DNA from 2 places in the Streptomyces sp. NPDC002476 genome. Region 1 is predicted to be linked to the other one. Evidence: riboswitches for the same ligand, from Rfam matches in the RefSeq annotation. Region 1 holds a riboswitch; the other holds the start of a gene.
The links. Region 1 has a riboswitch for S-adenosylmethionine ahead of thrC (threonine synthase). Riboswitches for the same ligand answer to the same signal wherever they lie in the genome.

Region 1 (8,740 bases):
CCGATCCCGGTCCGTCCCGTGCCGCCCAGGAACTTTGCGCAGCAGGCGGTGAACGCGTCGGCCCAGCGCCGGGTGAGGAAGCACGCCCGGTCGGCGCCCAGGATGCCGCGCAGGAGCTGTTCCGCGATGTCGTCGGGGAGCAGCCGGAAGTAGTCGACGGGCGCCCACGGGGTGTGCGAGAAGTGGCCGATCCGCAGGTCGGGGCGGAGTTCGCGGAGCATGCCGGGCACCAGCGCCAGGTGGTAGTCCTGCACCAGGACCGCGGCGCCCCGGCCCGCCTCCTCGGCGAGCGCCTCGGCGAAGGCCCGGTTGTACGTCTCGAACGATGCCCACTGCCGTCGGAACTCCGGGTCGAAGACCGGCTCCAGCGGGGTCTGGTACAGCATGTGGTGGACGAACCAGAGCACCGAGTTCGCGATGCCGTTGTACGCGTCCGCGTGGACGGCCGGGTCGATGTCGAGCATCCGCACGCCCGGCTCGCCCACCCCGCGCCGGACCGCCTCGCGGTCCCCGTCGCCGAGCGCGGCGCACACCCACAGTTTGTCGTCGACGGCGCTCAGCCCGGAGACGAGCCCGCCCCCGCCGCGTTTCGCGTCGAGCGACCCGTCGGTCTCCAGGGTGTACGACACCGGGCCGCGGTTCGACGCGACGAGAACGCCGGCTTCGGCAGCGCCGGCCCGGACGGCACCGGCTTCGGCGGACTGGGCTTCGCGCTCGGAGACCATGTTGCGCAATCTAGCCCGATCACGAACCACTCAAACGTGCGAAGCCGGACAACGTCCGGCGGCGCCCGGGTGGCGTGCGCACGGCTCCCGTGGTTACCGGCGGTTCCCCGTGTGCCCGTGGGTGCCCCATGGACGTCCCATGGTTTCCGTGGCCCCGCGGGGGTGTCGTACGGTGCGCGCTTGCGTCACGCTGCGCGGCGCTGGACGTACTCCTCGATCTCGCGCATCGGGGGCCGCTCCTCGGTGTCCACCGGATGGGTGCGCGGTACGAAGCCGTGCTCGCCGCGCTCGAACTGGGTCAGCGCGGGGCGCACCAAGTGCCCCCGGGACAAGCGAAGTTGGGCGGTCCGGTAGATCGCCGCCGCCATCCGGCCGAGTGCTTGGCCGTCCTGGTGGCGGTGTCTGCGCACACCCACGTCGACCTGGGCCAGCGCGTCCAGGCCCACCGTGTGCAGCGCGTCCACGAGGAGGCCCAGCTCCACCCCGTACCCGACGGGGAAGGGCAACTGTTCGAGCAGGGAGCGGCGTGCCGCGTACTCGCCGCCCAGCGGCTGGACGAAACCGGCCAGCCGCGGCCAGTGCAGATTGAGCAGCGGCCGGGCCACCAGTTCCGTGACCCGTCCCCCCTGGGCCGCGGCCCCGCCGGGGGCGGGTTCGGCAGGGCCGGCCGGGCCGTCGCCGAACGGCCGGTCGTACATCGCCTTGACGAGGCAGACCTCCGGGTCGGTCAGCAGCGGGCCGACGATGCCGGAGACGAAGTCGGCCGAGAAGTCCCGCAGATCGGCGTCGACGAAGCAGACGATGTCACCGTGCGTCACCAGGAGCGAGCGCCACAGCACCTCGCCCTTGCCAGGCACGGCGGGTATCCGGGGGAGTATGCCGTCCCGGTGCACCACCCGGGCGCCGGCTTCCCGGGCCACCTTCGCGGTGGCGTCCGTGGAACCGGAGTCGATCACCACGAGTTCGTCGACCAGCCGGACCTTCTCCATGAGCTCGCGCCGGATCGTCGTGACGATCCCGCCGACCGTCGCCTCCTCGTTCAGTGCCGGCAGGACGACACTCACGCTCCCGCGCCGCGGGTCCTTCGCCTTGGCAGCCAGGAGGCGGTCCAGCGGACGGTCGGCGGCCGACCAGGAACGCCTGGTCAGCCAGCTTTCGACCTCTTCCAGCACGGTCGATACTCCCTGTATGTGATCCATCTCGCGGTTCGGACGACTGTCTCAGCAGTCCGGTGCTTCGGTTACAGTCTTGAACAACGCGGACGACCGTCGCATGCCGGGGTCGGTCCGCCGACAAATGCCTGGAGCATCGCTCCAGTGCCACAGCGCTCATCCAGAGGGACTGAGGGAACGGCCCGTTGACGTCCCGGCAACCCTCCTGCCGACCGCGAGGTCACGGTGGGGAAGGTGCCAATTCCGGCTTGCGACGAAACGCGTCGCAAGGAAGATGAGGAGAAAGGGCCTCCGCCATCATGGCCGTGCAGACCGCTGCGACCGCCCCAGCGAACACCTCTTCCGCCGATGATTCCTCCGCCGGCACCGCGCCCGCCGACCTCGATCTCGGACCCGCCGCGGCGCTCTCCTGCCGCGAATGCGGCGAGCGTTTCGCACTCGGCCCGATCTTCGCCTGCGCGTCCTGTTTCGGGCCGCTCGAAGTGGCGTACGACCTGCCGACCGGCTCCCCGGAGGAGCTGAGGAAGCGCATCGAGGCCGGACCGAACAGCATCTGGCGGTACGCGCCGCTGCTGCCGGTCCCCGCCGATGTCGCGGAGAAGCCCAACCTCAACCCCGGCTTCACCAAGCTGGTCAAGGCCGACAACCTCGCCCGCGAGCTGGGCGTCACCGGTGGCCTGTACGTCAAGGACGACTCCGGCAACCCGACGCACTCCTTCAAGGACCGCGTCGTCGCGATCGCCGTCGAGGCCGCCCGCGCCTTCGGTTTCACCACTCTCTCCTGCTCCTCCACCGGCAACCTCGCCGGTGCGGTGGGCGCCGCCGCCGCCCGCGCCGGCTTCCGCTCCTGCGTGTTCATCCCGCACGACCTGGAGCAGGGCAAGGTCGTCATGGCCGCGGTGTACGGCGGCGAGCTGGTCGGCATCGAGGGCAACTACGACGACGTCAACCGCTTCTGCTCGGAGCTCATCGGCGACCCGCTCGGGGAGGGCTGGGGCTTCGTCAATGTCAATCTGCGCCCGTACTACGGGGAGGGCTCCAAGACCCTGGCGTACGAGATCTGCGAGCAGCTCGGCTGGCGCCTGCCCGACCAGATCGTCATCCCGATCGCGTCCGGCTCGCAGCTCACGAAGATCGACAAGGGACTCCAGGAGCTGATCGGGCTGGGGCTGGTCGAGGACAGGCCGTACAAGATCTTCGGCGCCCAGGCCGAGGGGTGCTCCCCGGTCTCCACCGCGTTCAAGGCCGGACTCGACGTCGTACGGCCCCAGAAGCCCGACACCATCGCCAAGTCCCTGGCGATCGGCAACCCGGCCGACGGCCCGTACGTCCTGGACATCGCCCGGCGCACCGGCGGCGCGGTCGAGGACGTGGACGACGAGCGGATCGTCGACGCGATCGAGCTGCTGGCCCGTACCGAGGGCATCTTCGCCGAGACGGCGGGCGGGGTGACGGTCGGCGTGACGAAGAAGCTGATCGAGAACGGCGTGCTCGACCCGTCGCTGACCACCGTCGTCCTCAACACCGGTGACGGCCTCAAGACCCTGGACGCGGTGGCCGCCACCTCGCAGGCGACCGCGACGATCCGCCCGAGCCTGGACGCGTTCCGCGCCGCCGGCCTCGCCACCGCCTGATCCCCACCGCGACCGAAGAAAGGCACACCCACCATGAGCGTCAAGGTCCGCATCCCCACCATCCTCCGCACCTACACGGGCGGCCGGTCCGAGGTCCCGGCAGAGGGCGAGAACCTCTCCCAGGTCATCGAGTCCCTGGAGCGCAACCACCCGGGCATCGCCGTCCGGGTCCTGGACGACCAGGGCAAGCTGCGCCGCTTCGTGAACGTGTACGTGAACGACGACGACGTGCGCTTCGAGGACGGCCTGGGGACGGCGACCCCGGACGGCGCCGGCATCTCGATCATCCCCGCCGTGGCGGGCGGCTGCTGACGGTCCGAAGGCTCCCCGCACCGCGGTCGGCCACCGGTCGGTCGCCGTCGTCGGTCATTGGCCGGTCTCCGGCGGGGGACGGCTTCACGAGTTATCCGAATTGCCCTCTCCGGGAGAAAACGGAGGGGGCAATTCTGCATGGTTGAGCGGGGTAGAGTGGGGGAAGTCCCCCAGCTTCGCGTGCCGCCCGCCAATGAGAATGCGCCCGGTCACGATGAGAAGTGGCCAAAGTGTGCGATCTTCCTGCGTCATAAGTCACCTTTGTCCGGCCCGACTTGCCCCGGGATCTTGTGAATTCTTCAGTTCCGGGCGATCGGTGCTGCCCAGAATTCTCGTCCGATTGACCTGTTGCAGAGGGCAGTTGGGCAGATACATTCAGCCGCGGTCGACGCGTTCCGGCGCACACACCCTCTCCTGTCGGAGGGTGAGTTCTGACCCGGGTCCGCGAAGTGCGGTCCTGCGCAAGGGCCAGTAATAGGGGAGTTAGGCATGGCTCAGGGCACCGTCAAGTGGTTCAACGCGGAGAAGGGGTACGGCTTCATCGCGGTCGACGGTGGTGCGGATGTTTTCGTCCACTACAGCGCGATCCAGATGGACGGCTACCGCACCCTCGAAGAGGGTCAGCGAGTTGAGTTCGAGATCTCGCAGGGCCAGAAGGGGCCGCAGGCGGACATGGTCAAGCTCGCCGTCGGCTGAGTTCGGCGCGGTCGGCCACCAACGACACCACTCACGTACGCAGGGCCCGTACCCGGGGAGCACCCAGGGGGCGGGCCCTGCGTGCGTTCCCGGAACCTTCCGGGAGCCCGGGCGCCCGGGAACGTTCCCGGGCGCCCGGCGTGTCGGGGAACAGGCCGGGACCGCGCGCCCGTACGGGTTGCGGGGTGTCCGCCCTCCGCCTGGATCCGGCGTCCGGGGTTGTCCACATCCCGAGGGGGACGCTTGCACTCTCGGGGGTCGAGTGCTAATCATTGGCGTTAGCACTCTCCGGGTGAGAGTGACAGAACTTGGGCCGGGCCGGTGAGGTCCGCAGCTCCGGTGGGGCAAGGAACCACCGGTACGCAGGCCGTCCGTCGCGGGCGCCACTCGGTCCGGAGAAAATCCACCCCTGTCCGGGAGGACCACTTCACATGGCCAAGATCATCGCGTTCGACGAGGAGGCCCGGCGCGGTCTCGAGCGCGGCATGAACCAGCTCGCTGACGCCGTCAAGGTCACCCTTGGCCCCAAGGGTCGCAACGTCGTCCTTGAGAAGAAGTGGGGCGCCCCCACGATCACCAACGATGGTGTGTCCATCGCCAAGGAGATCGAGCTGGAGGACCCGTACGAGAAGATCGGTGCGGAGCTGGTCAAGGAGGTCGCCAAGAAGACGGACGACGTCGCCGGCGACGGTACGACCACCGCCACCGTTCTCGCCCAGGCTCTCGTCCGCGAGGGTCTGCGCAACGTCGCCGCGGGTGCCAACCCGATGGCCCTCAAGCGGGGTATCGAGAAGGCCGTCGAGGCCGTCTCCGCCGCTCTCCTGGAGCAGGCCAAGGACGTGGAGACCAAGGAGCAGATCGCTTCGACGGCCTCCATCTCCGCCGCCGACACCCAGATCGGTGAGCTCATCGCCGAGGCTATGGACAAGGTCGGCAAGGAAGGCGTCATCACCGTCGAGGAGTCCCAGACCTTCGGTCTGGAGCTGGAGCTCACCGAGGGTATGCGCTTCGACAAGGGCTACATCTCGGCGTACTTCGCCACCGACATGGAGCGTATGGAGGCGTCCCTCGACGACCCGTACATCCTCATCGTCAACTCCAAGGTCAGCAACGTGAAGGACCTCCTTCCGCTGCTGGAGAAGGTCATGCAGTCCGGCAAGCCGCTGCTGATCATCGCCGAGGACGTCGAGGGCGAGGCCCTGTCGACCCTGGTCGTCAACAAGATCCGTGGCACCTTCAAGTCCGTCGCCGTCAAGGCCCCGGGCTTCGGCGACCGCCGCAAGGCCATGCTCGGCGACATCGCCATCCTCACCGGTGGTCAGGTCATCTCCGAGGAGGTCGGTCTCAAGCTGGAGAACGCCGGTCTCGACCTGCTCGGCCGCGCCCGCAAGGTCGTCATCACCAAGGACGAGACGACGATCGTCGACGGCGCCGGTGACAGCGACCAGGTCCAGGGCCGCGTCAACCAGATCCGTGCCGAGATCGAGAACTCCGACTCGGACTACGACCGCGAGAAGCTCCAGGAGCGCCTGGCGAAGCTGGCCGGCGGCGTGGCCGTCATCAAGGCCGGTGCCGCGACCGAGGTCGAGCTGAAGGAGCGCAAGCACCGCATCGAGGACGCGGTGCGCAACGCCAAGGCCGCCGTCGAGGAGGGCATCGTCGCCGGTGGTGGCGTGGCTCTGCTCCAGGCCTCGGCCGTCTTCGAGAAGCTGGAGCTCTCGGGTGACGAGGCGACCGGCGCCAACGCCGTCAAGCTGGCCCTGGAGGCCCCGCTGAAGCAGATCGCCGTCAACGGTGGTCTCGAGGGTGGCGTCGTCGTGGAGAAGGTGCGCAACCTGGCCGTCGGCCACGGTCTGAACGCCGCGACCGGCGAGTACGTCGACATGATCGCCGAGGGCATCATCGACCCGGCGAAGGTCACGCGCTCCGCCCTGCAGAACGCCGCGTCCATCGCCGCGCTGTTCCTCACCACCGAGGCCGTCATCGCCGACAAGCCGGAGAAGGCCGCCGCGGCCGCTCCGGGCGGCATGCCGGGCGGTGACATGGACTTCTGATCCCACGGGATCGGCAAGTCCGGCACAGCTTCGCTGTAGCGCAGGCCCCCGGGACCTCCTGGTCCCGGGGGCCTGCGCCGTATCCGTGCCGTGAGGCACGACGTCCCCACGACGGCCCCGCGATGTGCCCACGACGGCCCCGCGACGTTCGCGGTCTTCGCGGGTTCGCGGCGTTCGCGACGCTACGGGAGCCGGTCGAGGAGCCAGGTGCAGAGCTCCTCGGTCACGAGGGTGTGGCCCTCGTTCCGGGAGGCCAGTCGGAATTCGTCGAGCCCGCTGTCCTCGCGCGGGAGCGCGGAGATGTCCGTGTACAGATCCTCGTCGGTGTCCAGGTCGCGGATGTCGACCGCACTGACGGACGGCACGAAGCAGTGCGAGCGGATACGGACGTCGGTCTTGAAGCCCAGGATCGGATTGAGGGCGTTGAAACCGTCGGCGAGGATGCCGAAGCCCTCCAGCGAACCACCGGGGGCGCCGTCGATGGACGGGAGCCCGGACGTGCGCACCTCGTTGGACTTCAGCGTCGTCACCCTCGGCTTCGCGACGAGTTCGCCGTCGCCCGGCGCCTGGGTGTAGAGCTCGGTACCGACGACCGACAGCCCCTTGCCCTCCAGGGCCAGTTCCCCGGCCCGGACATCGGTGCCGTTTCCGTCGGCCGTGCCGTTGGCGACCCCGATCAGCCGCGGCCTGCGCGGCCATTCGCCGACGTTCCTCATCTCGGCGAGGAACGCGGTGCGTTCGTCGCTCCGCGCCGGTACCCCGTTCCATTCCCCGATGTGCCGCCACAGCAGCTGGCGGGCGGCAGGGCTGTTGATCTGGTCGGAGAACCGGCTGTCGAGCACCCTGATGTAGTGCGCGAACGCCTGAAGCGCGACCGGGACCCAGGCACCGCGGTGCGGGCTGTCGTACGAGAAGTACAACGCGGTCCGATGGTCCACGCGCTCGTGCTCCAGCTTGGCCAGTGCGTGTCGGGTGACCAGGCCGCCCATACCGAACCCGCCGACGGCCAGCTGTGTGTCGCCCCGCCGCTCGGCGATCGCACGCATGATCGCGGCCTGCGCGGTCCGGGAATTGTCCAGAATCGACGCACTGCGTTCGTGGTATCCGAGAAGGATCACGTCGTGTCCCCGGCGGCGCAGTTCGCTGATGAGCGCGTAGTCGCCGAACTCCAGGCCCTCCCAGGAGAAGTCCAGACTGCTCGGCCCGGTGTTGAATCCGTCGGCCAGGATCACGGGCCGTACGAGATCCCGGTTCCCCTCGCCGAAGTACACCCAGGCGGTGCCGCCCGGCAGGTCCCACACGGTACTGGGCGGCAGCGGAAGGGCGCCGTGCGGCTCGGCCTCCAGACGGAGGCCGGGAGTCAGGGCGATAGGAGGCTTGCTCCGCAGCGCCGAGGCGATCTGCTCGCGGGTCGGTTCGGACACAGGTCGTTCCCCTTTGGGCCGGTTCATCACAACAGGCGTCATGGTGAACACGAGGGGTAGCGACCGGGTGGAAGAAGTGGATCAAACCACTCCCCGGTGGGAGCCGGATTCGGACATGTGGGGGCTAAGGGCTGCCCCGTAATCCGTGGCGGACCAGCGCGCGGCGTCGGATGTGGTGCATCGCAAGGCGGAGGGGCGTCCGCATACTGGATGTATGCGGACGTTCCGGCAACGCGGCGAGGTGCCGCAGCTGTCGTCGCGCGCCCGCCAGGGATTACGGGACAGCCCTTGGTGAGGCCGTGAGGTGCGCCGAGCGCTGTGGCCACACCGCCCGGCACCGCCGCTCCGAGCGGCACGGCCGCCCCGGCAGGCTCCGGGGGGCGGTGGTTCTCACCAGGCCGGGGGGCGGGACTGATCGCCTCCCTCGATCTCCTCCGGCCAGTCGACGGGACCGGCGTCCGTCCGGCTCAGGATCCCGGGGTCGGGCGCGAACTCCTCGTCGTGCGGCCCGGACCAGTAGGCCCGTCGTGTGCGCGGAAGGGGTATCTCCACCAGCTTGCCGTCATGGATCATCCACAGCCCGAAACAGTCGTCCTCCTCGTCATGGATCAGGACCTGCACCGTCTCCGGCCGGGGCCATGGCAAGGACTCCAGGTGCTTCAGGAGCCCGGTTCTGCTGCCCACCCGTACGAACTCCGCGCCCCAGCCGAAGCCCCAGTTCCC
Region 2 (8,740 bases), on a different contig from region 1:
GGGCCCGGGTCACCAGCCTGTTCCCGTTCCTCTTCTTCCTGCCGCTGCGCTTCCCCGCCTGGATCGTCCTGATCTTCTGGTTCGTCCTGCAGTGGCTGGCGGTCCGGAACTCCGTCGACGGCGGGCCCGGCGTGGCCTATCTGGCCCATGTGGTCGGCTTCGCGCTCGGCTTCCTCTACGCATGGGGGCGCTACCGGCGTGCGGATAGAGTGAAGGCCCCAGCAGCGGCCACCGAGGGAGAGAACCAGCCGTGATCAGCGCGATCGTGCTCGTCAAGACCAGCGTGGACCGGATTCCCGAGATCGCCGAGGCCATCGCCGCGCTGGACAACGTCAGCGAGGTCTTCTCCGTCACCGGCACCTACGACCTGATCGCCATGGTCCGGGTGGCCCGGCACGACGACCTGGCGGACGTCATCCCCGGCCGGATCAGCAAGATCCCCGGCGTCGAGGCCACCGACACGCACGTGGCCTTCCGCACCTACTCGCAGCACGACCTGGAGGCCGCCTTCAACATCGGCCTCGACGCGTAGAGGCCGCCTCCCGCACCCCGGTGGAGGCGGCCCCGCCGCCTCCACCGGGGTCACGCACTCTCAGAGCCTGTCGGGCGGCCTTCGACCGGAAAGCGCACGCCCCAGGGCGTGGCCGCCCGGTCAGAGGTCGCCCGACAGGCTCTCAGCCCCGGTCCGGCACGCAGCGACCGCCCTCGGTGCGGTAGGTCCACCGGGCGCCCCGACCGACCAGCTCCTTGACCGCCCGCACGAAGCGCTCGATGTGCTCGTCGGGCGTACCGGCGCCGAAGCTCACCCGGATCGCGTTGAGCGACGTTTCTCCCGGCGCGGCCTCGGGAGCGCCGCACTCGCCGACCTCCTGCGGGTCGCTGCCCAGCAGCGTACGGACCAGCGGGTGGGCGCAGAACAGTCCGTCGCGCACCCCGATGCCGTACTCGGCGGAGAGCGCCGCGGCGAAGTGCGAGCTGTTCCAGCCCTCCACCACGAACGAGATGACACCGACCCGCGGGGCGTCGTCGCCGAACAGCGAGAGCACCGTGACCTCGGGGACCTCGGCGAGCCCGGCGCGGACGGTGGCGACGAGGTGCTGCTCCCGGGCGACCAGGTCGTCGAAGCCCGCCTCGGTGAGCGCCTTGCAGGCGGAGGCGATGGAGTACACGCCGATGACGTTGGGGGAACCGGCCTCGTGACGGGCCGAGGTGGTCTGCCACTCGACGTCCACACCGCCGTCGGCCCGGCGGGCGACCGTGCGCGAGGCGCCGCCGCCGGCCAGGTACGGCTCGGCGTCCCGGAGCCAGTCGGCCCGGCCCGCGAGCACGCCCGAGCCGAACGGCGCGTACAGCTTGTGCCCGGAGAAGGCGACCCAGTCGACGTCCAGGTCGGTGATGTCGACGGGGTGGTGCGGGGCGAGCTGCGCGGCGTCCAGCACGATCCGGGCGCCGTGCGCGTGCGCGGCGGCCGCCAGCTCCTTGACCGGCCACAGTTCGCCGGTGACGTTGGAGGCGCCCGTGACGCAGACCAGCGCGGGGCCGTAGGGATCGCGGTCGGCGAGCGCCCGCTCCAGCGTCTCGACGGCCTGGGCCGGGGTGCGCGGGGCGTCCAGGTACGTCACCCGGGCGTCGCGCCACGGCAGCAGCGAGGCGTGGTGCTCGGTCTCGTACACGAACACCTGGCAGTCGGCGGGGACCACCGCGGCCAGCAGGTTGAGCGAATCGGTGGTCGAGCGGGTGAAGACGACCTGGTCGTCGGGGCGGCAGCCGAGGAACTCCGCGACGGTCTCGCGGCTGTTCTCGAAGAGGTCCGTGGAGAGCTGCGAGAGGTACCCGGCGCCGCGGTGGACGCTGCCGTAGTACGGGGCGTACGCGGCGACGTCGTCCCAGACGCGCTGGAGGGCCGGGGCGCTGGCGGCGTAGTCGAGCGCGGCATAGGTGACTTCACCACCCGTGACCAGCGGAACCATTACATCCTTACCCAGAACCGGCAGAGGGTTATAAATCGACTGGTCGGCGGCAGCGGTGAGGACAGACATGGCGAACTCCCGTAGAAGGCAGGCGAAACGCATGCGCCGGCGGATACGCGGCAGCGCAGCGGAAAGAGAAAGGGTGCGGAGAAGGGCGAGAACGCCCTAGCGCATTCGCGTGCTCACAAGAGACTCCCTAGGGACCAGGACCCCGGGGGTTGGCATTCACCGATGCCGAGGGGCCCGCGCTTGCCGCAGACCTCGCTGCCTGCGGCCTGGTCTTCACCCGGGGCACCCCGCCACGGACGGAGGGTTGCCGGACAGCGGGCCGGGGCCGTAGTCGCTGTCACTCATGACCTGCCTGCATCCTGCCATATGGATGCGAACGCGCAAGGGCGCGGTCCAGGATCCGGACCGCGCCCTGCGGCACATTCCCTCGGTTCAGAGGCTGTCGGATGTCCGATCGCGGCTCACCCGACAGGCGCTCAGGCGTTGCTGGCCGCCACCCAGCGCTCCAGCGCGCGCCGTGCCGCCCCGGAGTCGATGGACTCGGCGGCCTTCTCGATCCCGGCGGCGAGTTGCTCGTTCAGCGTGCCGTCCGTCGGGTCCAGGGCCACCAGCGCCGCGGCCGAGTTGAGGAGCACGGCCTCGCGTACGGGCCCGTGCTCACCGGTCAGCACCCGGCGGGCCACATCCGCGTTGTACGAGGGGTCGCCGCCGCGCAACGCCTGGGCCGGGACCAGTTCCAGACCTATGTCGCGCGGGTCGAACGCCTCCTCGCGCACCGCTCCGTCGCGGACCACCCAGACCCGTGAGGTCGCGGTCGTCGTCAGCTCGTCGAGCCCGTCGTCGCCGCGGAAGACGAGCGCCGAGTTGCCCCGTTCGGCGAGGACGCCGGCGACGATGGGTGCCATCCGCAGATCGGCGACGCCGACGGCCTGGGCACGTACCCGGGCCGGGTTGGTGAGCGGGCCGAGGACGTTGAACGTGGTCTGGGCTCCCAGCTCCTTGCGGGCACGGGCCGCGTACCGCAGCGCCGGGTGGAACTTCACGGCGAAGCAGAAGGTGATGCCCGCCTCCTCGGCGACCTCGGCCACGCGCCGCGCGCCGAGGTCCAGGTTGACGCCGAGCCTCTCCAGCACGTCGGAGGAGCCGCTCGCCGACGAGGAGGCGCGGTTGCCGTGCTTGACGACCTTGGCGCCGGAGCCCGCGATGACGATCGCCGACATCGTGGAGATGTTGACCGTCTTGGCGAGGTCGCCGCCGGTGCCGACGATGTCGACCGTGCGGCCGGGGACGTCGATGGTGTTGGCGTGCTCGTACATCGCGCGCACCAGGCCGGACACCTCGTCGACCGTCTCGCCCTTGGCGCGCAGGGCCACCGCGAAACCGGCGATCTGCACGTCGGTGGCCTCGCCGCTCATGATGCGGTCCATCGCCCACGCGGTGTCGTCCGCGCTCAGGTCCTCGCCGCGCAGCAGCGGGTTCAGCACGCCGGGCCAGGAACGGTCCGCCACGCTGTCGCCGCCGACCGGGGTCACAACGTTCATGGTCCGCTCCTGGGGTCCACAGCCGATAAGAGGTTCGGCTCCCACCCTATCCAGGGCGGAGGACAGCGAAGAGCCCCGTCCATCGGATGGACGGGGCCCCTGCTGTGGCGATCAGTTCAGGCGATCAGTGGTGACCGTGGCCGCTGGTGATCTCCTTGTACTCCTCGACGGTGGGCTTGGCGATCTGGTTGTTCTCGCCGTAGTAGCCCTTGCTGAGCCGGGCGCGCAGCTTCTGCATCGCGGAGACCTTGCGCTCGACACCGTTCTCGTCGACCGTCGGGCCGATCGCGAGCGGCTCGTACTGCTCGTGCGCGGTGAGCGTGTGCAGCTGCTCGGGACCGAGCGGCTCGTGGATCTCGACGAACTCACCGTGCGGCAGGCGCTTGATGATGCCGGACTCGCGCCCGTGCAGCACCTTCTCCTTGTCGCGGCGCTGGAGGCCGAGGCAGATCCGCCGGGTGACGATGAACATGATGACCGGGCCCGCGAAGATGAAGATCCGGATGAACCAGGTGATGGCGTTGATCGACATGTGGAAGTGCGTGGCCCACAGGTCGTTGCCACCGCCGATGAAGACGATGACGTAGACGGTGATCCAGGCGACGCCGAAGGCCGTCCGGGTCGGGGCGTTGCGCGGGCGGTCCAGCAGGTGGTGCTCGCGCTTGTCACCGGTGACCCAGGACTCGAGGAACGGGTAGACCGCGATGATCACGAGCACCAGTCCGAAGAACACCAGCGGGATGAACACGCCCAGGGCGAGCGTGTGACCCCACAGGTTGATCTCCCAGCCAGGCATCACTCGGATCAGACCCTCGGCGAAGCCCATGTACCAGTCGGGCTGGGCGCCGGTGGACACCTGGTCCGGCCGGTACGGGCCGATGGACCAGACCGGGTTGATCGTGGCGATGGCCGAGATGATCGCGATGATGCCGAAGACCAGGAAGAAGAATCCGCCCGCCTTCGCCATGTACACCGGCAGCAGCGGCATGCCGACGACGTTCTTCTGGGTGCGGCCGGGGCCGGGGAACTGCGTGTGCTTGTGGTAGAAGACCAGGATCAGGTGCGCCACCACGAGGCCGAGCATGATGCCCGGCAGCAGCAGGATGTGGATCGAGTAGAACCGGGCGACGAAGTCGTGGCCGGGGAACTCGCCGCCGAACAGGAACATCGAGATGTACGTGCCGACGATCGGCACGGACAGGATCGCGCCCTGGGTGAAGCGGATACCCGTACCGGACAGCAGGTCGTCCGGGAGCGAGTAGCCGGTGAAACCGGTGAACATGCCGAGCACGAACAGCAGGAAACCGAACAGCCAGTTGATCTCGCGCGGCTTGCGGAAGGCGCCCGTGAAGAAGACGCGCATCATGTGCACGAACATGGCGGCCAGGAAGATCAGCGCGGCCCAGTGGTGGATCTGGCGGACCAGCAGACCACCGCGGACATCGAAGCTGATGTCCAGCGTCGAGGCGTAGGCCTCGGACATCTTGATGCCCTGCATCGGCTCGTACGAGCCGTGGTACACGACCTCGTTCATGCTCGGGTGGAAGAACAGCGTCAGATACACACCCGTGAGGATGATGATGATGAAGCTGTAGAGCGCGACTTCCCCGAGCATGAAGGACCAGTGGTCCGGGAAGATCTTGCGCATGTTGGCCTTGGCCAGGGTGTAGATCCCCAGCCGGCCGTCCGCCCAGTCGGCCACCCGCTCACCGGCGGGTGCCTTGCGATTGCCCGGCGCCGAGGAGCCGGGGGCTTGCGTGGTCGCAGTACTCATCCGCGCTCCCAGAATGCAGGACCGACGGGCTCTTCGAAGTCACCGAGCGCTTCGAGGTTGCCCTCGCTGTTCACGCCGATACGCAGCTGCGGAAGGGCGTGACCGGCCGGGCCGAAGATGACGCGGGCGCCGTCGGAGAGGTCGAAGGTGGACTGGTGGCAGGGGCAGAGCACGTGGTGCGTCTGCTGCTCGTAAAGGCTGATCGGGCAGCCGACGTGGGTGCAGATCTTGGAGAAGGCCACGATCCCCTCGTGCCCCCACTTGCGCTCGCGCGCGTCCTTGATGTCCTCCGGACGGATCCGGACGATCATCAGCGCCGCCTTGGCGATCTGGTTGTTGAAGTCCTCCGCGTCCTCCGACAGGCCCTCGGGCATGGCGAAGGTCAGCGAACCGACGGCGACGTCCTCGGGACGCAGCGGCTCCATCGTGTTCATGTTGATGAGCTGCTTGCCCTGGGCCCACAGCGACTTGCGGAGCTTGTTCTCCGGCAGCGGGCCGAGGTCGCGCAGCAGCACCACACCGGAGAGCGGCACCAGGGCCAGCGCGCCGAACATGGTGTTGCGGATCAGCTTGCGCCGACCGAGCGCGGACTCCTTGGCCCCCTCGGCGAAGTCCGCCAGGACCTTCGCCTTGACCTCGGGCTCGGCCTCGATCGGGTGACGATCGTCGGCGACCTCCACGTCGGACATCAGGGTGCGCGCCCAGTGGACGGCCCCGGCACCGATCGCGAAGAGCGCCACGCCCAGGGTCAGGCCCAGGGAGAAGTTGAGCACGCTCACATGGCCGAAGGGCCAGATGTACACGATCTTGTCGACCGGGAAGATGACGTACGACGCGATGAAGCCGATCGTCGCCAGCATCGACAGTGTGAAGAACAGGGCGACGGTGCGCTCGGAGCGCTTCGCGGCCCGCTCGTCGATGTCCTGGATGCGCGGCTGGTGGGCCGGCAGCCCCGGGTCGGCGAACGGGTTGTCCGCGACCTCTACCGCGCCGTGCGCGGTGTCCTGCGTGGTGGGCAGGTTCTCGTCTGGAATCTCTTGGCTACTCATGACTTCTTGGCCTTAGCGGTGTGGGCCGCGACCCAAACGGCGAGTGCGATCAGTGCGCCGAGACCGAAGATCCAGGCGAACAGGCCTTCGCTGACCGGTCCCAGGCCACCCAGCCCGAGACCACCCGGGCTCGGGGTGTCATCGCTGTTCACGGCCTTGACGTAGGCGATGATGTCCCGCTTCTGCTGCTCGGGCATCGTCGTGTCCGGGAAGGACGGCATGTTCTGCGGGCCGGTCTGCATGGCCTCGTACAGGTGCTTCGTCGACACGCCCTCAAGACTGGGCGCGTACTTGCCGTTCGTCAGCGCACCGCCCTGGCCGGTGAGGTTGTGGCACTGGGCGCAGTTGTTGCGGAACAGCTCGCCGCCCTTGGCGGCGTCCGCGCCGGCGGGGTCGTGCTGCTGCTTGGTCGGCGTGATCGGACCGGCGCCGAGCGACGCGACGTACGCCGCGAGCTGGTCGATCTCGGCCTGGCTGTAGATGTTCTTCTTCTTCGGTACCTGGGCACCCGGCTGCTGCGCCGGCATGCGGCCCGTACCGACCTGGAAGTCGACGGCGGCGGAGCCCACGCCGACCAGGGACGGCCCGTCGGTGGTGCCCTGACCGCCGGTCCCGTGGCAGCTGGCGCAACCGACGGCATACAGCTTCTTGCCCTCGTCGATGGCGAGGGACTGGGCGGTTTCGTCGGCCTGCGCCTTACTCGCGGGCGCAAACGCGGCATACAGCCCCCCAGTAGCCGCCAGCGCGAGGAGTAGTACGACGACCGCCGCCAACGGATGGCGTCGTCGAGCGGAGAGCTTTTTCACGGATTACCCCGGTGTCAGGATCTTCTGCGTCGATGCTGGATGTGGTTCGGGTCGAGCCCGTTACTTGATCGTGTAGTTCGGGTCGGGCCCGATTACTTGATCATGTAGATCGTGGCGAAGAGGCCGATCCACACGACATCGACGAAGTGCCAGTAGTAGGACACGACGATGGCCGAGGTGGCCTGTTCGTGGGTGAACCTCTTGGCCGCGTACGTCCTGCCGAGGACGAGCAGGAAGGCGATGAGCCCGCCTGTCACGTGCAGGCCGTGGAAGCCGGTCGTCAGGTAGAACACCGAACCGTACGGGTCGGAGGAGAGGGAAAGACCCGCTTCCTTGACCAGCTCGGTGTACTCGAGGACCTGACCTCCGATGAAGATCGAGCCCATCACGAAGGTGATGATGAACCAGGTGCGGAGCTTCTTCACATCGCCCCGCTCGGCGGCGAAGACGCCGAGCTGGCAGGTGAGTGAGGAAAGCACCAGGATCGTGGTGTTCGTCGCCGAGAACGGGAAGTTCAGGTGCCCGGCCATCTCCTTCCAGTGATCCGGTCCCATCACCGATCGCAGGGTGAAGTACATCGCGAAGAGGGCCGCGAAGAACATCAGCTCGGAACTCAGCCAGATGATGGTTCCGACGCTGGTGAGGTTCGGTCGATTGACCGACGGGTGCGCGTGCCCGGTTTCTACTGTCGTTGCTGTCGCCACGACCGACATTATGTCGGTCGCTTATCCCGCCCTCACTCCGGGGGGTGCCGTTCGGTGTGTCAACCGGGTGTGCCCTCCCCGAACAGCCCATGAAACCGCTGTCACGGGCGATGCTGACAGGCCGTCGGGCGGAGTACGATCCGCGCATCGGTTCATGCCCGCCAAGCCCCGCAGACACGGATGTCACGGAGGAACAATGCAGCCGACCGCCACGGTCCTGGTCTACAGCGACGACGCCAACACCCGTGAGCAGGTGAGGCTGGCAGCCGGGCGCAGGCCCGCGGCCGACGTGCCCGAGGTGGAGTACGTGGAGTGCGCCACCCTGCCCGCCGTCCTGGAGGCGCTGGACAACGGCGGCATCGACGTCTGCGTGCTGGACGGCGAGACGGCGCCCGCGGGCGGCATGGGCGTCTGCCGGCAGATCAAGGACGAGATCTTCCGCTGCCCGCCCGTCCTGCTGCTGATCGGGCGCCCGCAGGACGCCTGGCTGGCCACCTGGAGCCGTGCGGACGCCGCGGTGACCCTTCCGATCGAACCGGTCGAGTTCGCGGACGCACTGGCCGCCCTGCTGCGCAGCAGGCGCTGCGTGGACGTCTGAGGCCCGTCGCCCCACCCGTCCTCCCGGAGGGGCGGCGCACTCCCCGGGCCGTCAGACCTGGGGGCGCAGGCGTGCCGCCTGGACCGTGTCCGCGCGTTCCGGGTCGGCGTCATTGCGCAGTGCGCTGCCCTTCTGCCATGTGTCCCAGGACAGGTTCCAGTCGCCGTAGCCGTTGTCGAACGGGGTCATCATCTCGCCCTGGCTGCCGACGACCGTGACGAGGTCGCCCTCGCGCACGATGTTGAAGAACCACTCGGCCAGGCCGGTGGTCATGCCGGTGCAGCCGTGG

Region 2: another riboswitch for S-adenosylmethionine. It lies ahead of ACFYXM_RS01245 (aminotransferase class V-fold PLP-dependent enzyme); the one in region 1 lies ahead of thrC (threonine synthase).

The regions. Positions count from the first base shown of each region.
Region 1 is NZ_JBIARH010000009.1:164,282-173,021, forward strand. Features, by position in the region: gene ACFYXM_RS14050 (trehalose-6-phosphate synthase) at 1-725, opposite strand, end outside; gene ACFYXM_RS14055 (glucosyl-3-phosphoglycerate synthase) at 911-1,897, opposite strand; SAM riboswitch class I at 2,051-2,178, shown strand; gene thrC (threonine synthase) at 2,197-3,531, shown strand; gene ACFYXM_RS14065 (MoaD/ThiS family protein) at 3,565-3,843, shown strand; gene ACFYXM_RS14070 (cold-shock protein) at 4,333-4,539, shown strand; gene groL (chaperonin GroEL) at 4,971-6,593, shown strand; gene ACFYXM_RS14080 (esterase/lipase family protein) at 6,776-8,017, opposite strand; gene ACFYXM_RS14085 (hypothetical protein) at 8,408-8,740, opposite strand, start outside.
Region 2 is NZ_JBIARH010000001.1:283,432-292,171, forward strand. Features, by position in the region: gene ACFYXM_RS01235 (rhomboid family intramembrane serine protease) at 1-254, shown strand, start outside; gene ACFYXM_RS01240 (Lrp/AsnC family transcriptional regulator) at 251-532, shown strand; gene ACFYXM_RS01245 (aminotransferase class V-fold PLP-dependent enzyme) at 675-2,039, opposite strand; SAM riboswitch class IV at 2,211-2,328, opposite strand; gene trpD (anthranilate phosphoribosyltransferase) at 2,456-3,520, opposite strand; gene ACFYXM_RS01255 (cytochrome bc complex cytochrome b subunit) at 3,645-5,294, opposite strand; gene ACFYXM_RS01260 (Rieske 2Fe-2S domain-containing protein) at 5,291-6,343, opposite strand; gene ACFYXM_RS01265 (c-type cytochrome) at 6,340-7,149, opposite strand; gene ACFYXM_RS01270 (heme-copper oxidase subunit III) at 7,242-7,862, opposite strand; gene ACFYXM_RS01275 (hypothetical protein) at 8,050-8,451, shown strand; gene ACFYXM_RS01280 (Ig-like domain-containing protein) at 8,503-8,740, opposite strand, start outside.